One region of the Streptosporangium sp. NPDC004631 genome, then DNA from elsewhere that is predicted to be linked to it. Evidence: riboswitches for the same ligand, from Rfam matches in the RefSeq annotation. Region 1 holds a riboswitch; the other holds the start of a gene.

What was found. Region 1 has a riboswitch for S-adenosylmethionine ahead of thrC (threonine synthase). Riboswitches for the same ligand answer to the same signal wherever they lie in the genome.
Region 2: linked by a shared signal. The riboswitch ahead of ACWEF2_RS28955 (aminotransferase class V-fold PLP-dependent enzyme) and the one ahead of thrC (threonine synthase) in region 1 are both predicted to bind S-adenosylmethionine.

Annotation. Positions count from the first base shown of each region.
Region 1 is NZ_JBSGCR010000022.1:25,170-27,559, forward strand. Features, by position in the region: gene ACWEF2_RS21445 (alpha,alpha-trehalose-phosphate synthase (UDP-forming)) at 1-21, opposite strand, end outside; gene ACWEF2_RS21450 (RNA polymerase sigma factor) at 118-675, shown strand; SAM riboswitch class I at 890-1,030, shown strand; gene thrC (threonine synthase) at 1,045-2,343, shown strand; gene ACWEF2_RS21460 (MoaD/ThiS family protein) at 2,366-2,390, shown strand, end outside.
Region 2 is NZ_JBSGCR010000042.1:4,560-6,949, forward strand. Features, by position in the region: gene ACWEF2_RS28950 (cytochrome P450) at 1-845, opposite strand, end outside; SAM riboswitch class IV at 960-1,075, shown strand; gene ACWEF2_RS28955 (aminotransferase class V-fold PLP-dependent enzyme) at 1,127-2,390, shown strand, end outside.

The sequences.
Region 1 (2,390 bases):
CAGGATCGCGCTCATATGGATCCCCTCGCCTGGGGAGGTGCTTGTCCTGAAGGTTAACCAAACATAACCGGCGACCATAGGATGTCGGGCGACTGTGACCGCTGATGGGGGCTCGCGATGGCGCTGGACGAGACGACCGAGGAACTGGCGCGCGCGGCAGCCCGAGGCGACCACCGCTCGCTGGGTGAGCTGCTCAAGCGGATCGAGCCCGATGTGCTGCGGCACTGCGGGCGGATCCTCCCCTACCGGCAGGACGCCGAGGAGGCGTCCCAGGACACCCTGCTCGCGGTGGCCCGCAACATCGGCCGCTTCGAGGGGCGGGCCAGGTTCAGCACGTGGCTGCACATCGTGACCGCCAACTGCGCCCGTACCACCTACCGCTCGCTGAAGCGGCGTTCGGCCGAGCAGGCCTCCGACGAGCTGCCGCTGCACAAGCCCGACGTCGCCCGGGTGAGCGTGATCGCCGGTTCCCGGCTGGACCTGCTCGACGCGATGGAGGCGCTGGAGGCCGACAAGCCCGACCTGGCCCAGGCGCTGGTGCTCCGCGACATCTGCCAGCTCGACTACAGCGAGGTGGCCGAGCAGCTCGGCATCCCGCTCGGCACGGCCAAGTCCCGTATCCATCAGGCCCGTAAGTACGTCCAGGGAGCGCTGGGCGACGCCTACGGCTTCTGACCCCGCCGCGCGTGCCGGCCGTGCCGTAGCGGTCGCCGATTCACCGGGGACGGGAGGGCGCCCTCGGTCCAGCGGCTGTTCAACGGCTTGTGGCCCGGGAAGCGCCGTCCGAAAGATAACACGATGCGTCTCGCGGAGTGAGACGACTGGTCAGGGTGGCCGCGGGTCGGGGTAGAGTGCATGAGACCTGCGCGTCAGGTCCACAACTGCATATTGCTCATCCAGAGGGGTGGAGGGACCGGCCCTGCGAAGCCCCGGCAACCCTCCCGGTTCAAGACTCGCGATCTGGCGAGGTCGGCCGGGACAGGTGCCAATTCCGGTCTGTGACCAGGGTGGTCGCAGACGAAGATGAGGGAAAGGCCTCGCTTCATGGCGCTCGCGAACACTGAAACCACCGTCCCCCTCGACCAGGCCGACCATGTCGACGACCCGCGGAGCCCGCGGTTCGGCCCGGCCGTCGCGCTGTCCTGCCGCGAGTGCGGTGCCCGCTCCGGACTCGGCCCCGACTTCGCCTGCGCCGAGTGTTTCGGTCCTCTGGAGGTCGCCTACGACTTCGGCCGGGTGACCCGGGAGCAGATCGCCCGGGGGCCGGCCAGCATCTGGCGTTACCGCTCCCTGCTGCCGGTCCCGGCGGACGTGGCCACCAAGCCCAACATGGCGCCCGGCTGGACCAGGCTCGTCAAGGCCGGCAACCTCGCGCGTGAGCTGGGCATCCGCTCGCTGCACGTGAAGGACGACTCCGGCAACCCCACGCACTCCTTCAAGGACCGCGTGGTGGCCATCGCCGTCGAGGCGGCCCGTAACTTCGGTTTCCACACCCTCTCCTGCTCCTCCACCGGCAATCTGGCCGGTGCCGTGACCGCGGCCGCAGCGCGGGCCGGGCTGGACGCCTGCGTGTTCATCCCGTCGGACCTGGAGCAGGCCAAGATCGTCATGGCCTCGGTCTACGGTGGCAGGCTCGTCGGCATCGACGGCAGCTACGACGACGTCAACCGCTTCTGCTCCGAGCTCATCGGCGACGAGCTGGGCGAGAAGTGGGGCTTCGTCAACGTCAACCTCCGGCCCTACTACGCCGAGGGCTCCAAGACGCTGGCCTACGAGATCGCCGAGCAGCTCGGCTGGCGGATCCCCGACCAGATCGTCATCCCGGTCGCCTCGGGCTCCCAGCTCACGAAGATCGACAAGGGGTTCAAGGAGCTGATCACGCTCGGTCTCGTCGAGGACACGCCGTACCGGATCTTCGGCGCCCAGGCCGAGGGGTGCTCCCCGGTCTCCGCCGCCTACCGGGCCGGTCACGACGTGATCCGCCCGGTCAAGCCCGACACGATCGCCAAGTCGCTCGCGATCGGGAACCCGGCCGACGGTCCCTACGTGCTCGACATCGCCCGGCGCACCGGCGGCGCGGTGGAGGACGTCACGGACACCGAGGTCGTCGAGGCGATCCGGCTGCTGGCCAGGACCGAGGGCATCTTCGCCGAGACCGCCGGTGGCGTCACCGTCGGGGTGCTGCGCAAGCTGGTCGCCTCGGGGCGGCTCGACCCCGACGCCGAGACCGTGGTCCTCAACACCGGCGACGGCCTGAAGACCCTCGACGCGGTGGCCGACCAGGCGCGCCCCACCGCCGTCATCCGGCCGTCTCTTGACGCATTCCGTGCGGCTATCGCCTAGAACTCGTGAAAGGTACTTAATTATGAGCGTTTCTGTGCGGATTCCGA
Region 2 (2,390 bases), on a different contig from region 1:
ATCAGCTCCTCGATCGCGGTGGGCAGCAGGCCGTGGTCGGCGCGGAGCCGTTCCAGCTCGGCGGGGTTGCGGAAGAGCGACCACCAGCCGTTGCCGGTGACGTTGACGGTGGCCTCGTGCCCGGCGTTCAGCAGCAGCACGCAGGTGCCGACCAGCTCCTCCTCGGTGAGCTTGTCGCCCTCGTCGGCGACCAGGGCCAGCGCGCTGATCAGGTCGTCGCCGGGGTCGGTCCTGCGGGCGCGCGCCAGGCCGAGAAGGTAGTCCGAGAACTCCTCGGCGGCGCGTACGGCGGTGTGCTGGGCCTCGATGGAGGGCTTGAGCTCGTACATCCCGCAGATATCGGCCGACCAGGGCCGGAGCAGGTGCCGGTCGGCCTCGGGCACGCCGAGCATCTCGGCGATCACCGTCACCGGGAGCGGCTCGGCCACCTCGGCGATGAGGTTCCCTCCGCCGCGCTCGACGAACGCGTCCACGAGCTCCCCGGCGATCTGGGCGACCTTGGGGCGGAGCGCCTCGACCATGCGCGGCGTGAACGCCTTGGAGACCAGGCGCCGGAGCCGGGTGTGGACCGGCGGCTCGACGTCCAGCATCCCGGCCCTGACCACCCGCCAGAACGGATCCTGGAACTCGGGGTCGTCCGGGTTGCCGAACTCGGCGTGGGTGGCCACGTGCAGGTAGGAGCGGCCGAGCCTGCGGTCGCGGAGCAGCGCGTTGACGTCGGCGTGCCGGGCGACCAGCCACTGACCGGTCGGCTCGAAGAAGCTGACCGGCCGCTGCCGCCTCAGCTCCGTGTAGACGTCGTAGGGGTGGGCGACGAATTCCGGATTCCAAGGATCAAAGTGCACACAAGCATGGTAATAGCGCTTACACCGTCAATGACCCTGATCACGGATTCAGGCTGCTCCGCCTCCTGTCGACTTGCGGAGTCCTGGCGGGGGTCGGTTATAGTTCCCCCCGTAGGTCATGAGTGCCAGTGACAAGCCCCGGCTCGCTGGCCGGCAACCCTCGCGTCCGCGGCGGGGTGCCCCGGGTGAGGACCTGGTCCGGCGCGGAGCGTGCCGGGCAAGCGCGGGCTCCACGCACCAACGCCACGGTTGGGGTCCGATGACCTCGAAGGAGAGTTGGCGTGTCCACACTGACGATCTTCACCCCCGCCGTTCCCGCCGCCGTGACCGTCCCGGCGAGCCGCGCCTCGCAAGACCGTCGGATCCCCGCCGTGCTCGGCTCGGACCTGGAGGTCCCGATCAAGGGCGGCAGGCTGATCCCGTACGCCAACCTCGACTACGCCGCCAGCGCCCCCTGTCTGGAGCCGGTGAGCGCCGCCGTCGCCGCCGCGCTCCCGGCCTACTCCAGCGTCCACCGCGGCGCGGGATACGCCTCGCAGCTGACCACCGCCCGCTACGAGCAGGCCAGGCACACGGTCCGCGCCTTCACCGGGTCCCGCCCCGACGACGCGGTGATCTTCACCCGGAACACCACCGACGCCACCAACCTGCTGGCCCGCAGCCTGCCCGAGGGGACCACCGTCGTGGTCTTCGACACCGAGCACCACGCCTCGCTCCTGCCGTGGGCCAACGCGGTACGGCTCGCGATCCCCGCCTTCCCCGGCGAGGCCGTCCGCGCCGCGGACGAGGCCCTGGCCGAGATCGACGGCCCCAAGCTGCTGGTGGTGACCGCCGCCTCCAACGTCACCGGCGAGCTGTGGCCGATCGCCGCCCTGGCCCACATCGCCCACCGCCACGGCGCCCGCGTCCTCGTCGACGCCGCCCAGCTCGTCCCGCACCGCCGTCTCAACCTGACCGCGCTCGGCCTGGACTACGTGGTCTTCTCCGGTCACAAGCTCTACGCCCCGTTCGGGGCCGGGGCGCTGATCGGCCGCGCCGACTGGCTGTCGCGGGCCGAGCCGTACCTGAAGGGTGGCGGCGCGGTGCGGGCGGTGAACGACGACGGCGTCCACTGGCACGAGGACCCCGAGGCCCGTCACGAGGCCGGTACGCCGAATGTGCTCGGCGCGATCGCGCTGGCCGCCGCCTGCGACGCGCTGACCTCGACCGGCTGGTCCGTGCTGGTGGACGAGGAGGAGCGCCTTCTCGGCCAGCTGCGCGCCGGTCTCGCCGGGATCGAGGGGGTTCACGAGCTCTCGCTCTGGGGGCCGGACCACGCGCGCGTCGGCATCGTCTCCTTCGTGGTGGACGGCTTCACCGCCCGTGAGGTCGCCGAGGCCCTGTCCGGCGAGTACGGCATCGGCGTCCGCGACGGCAAGTTCTGCGCCCACCCCTTCGTCCGCCACCTGCTGGGCACGGGGAACGGCGGCTGCGAGGACGCCGCCGCCTCGGCCGTCCGGGCCTCCATCGGCATCGGCACCACCTCCGAGCACGTCGACCGTCTGA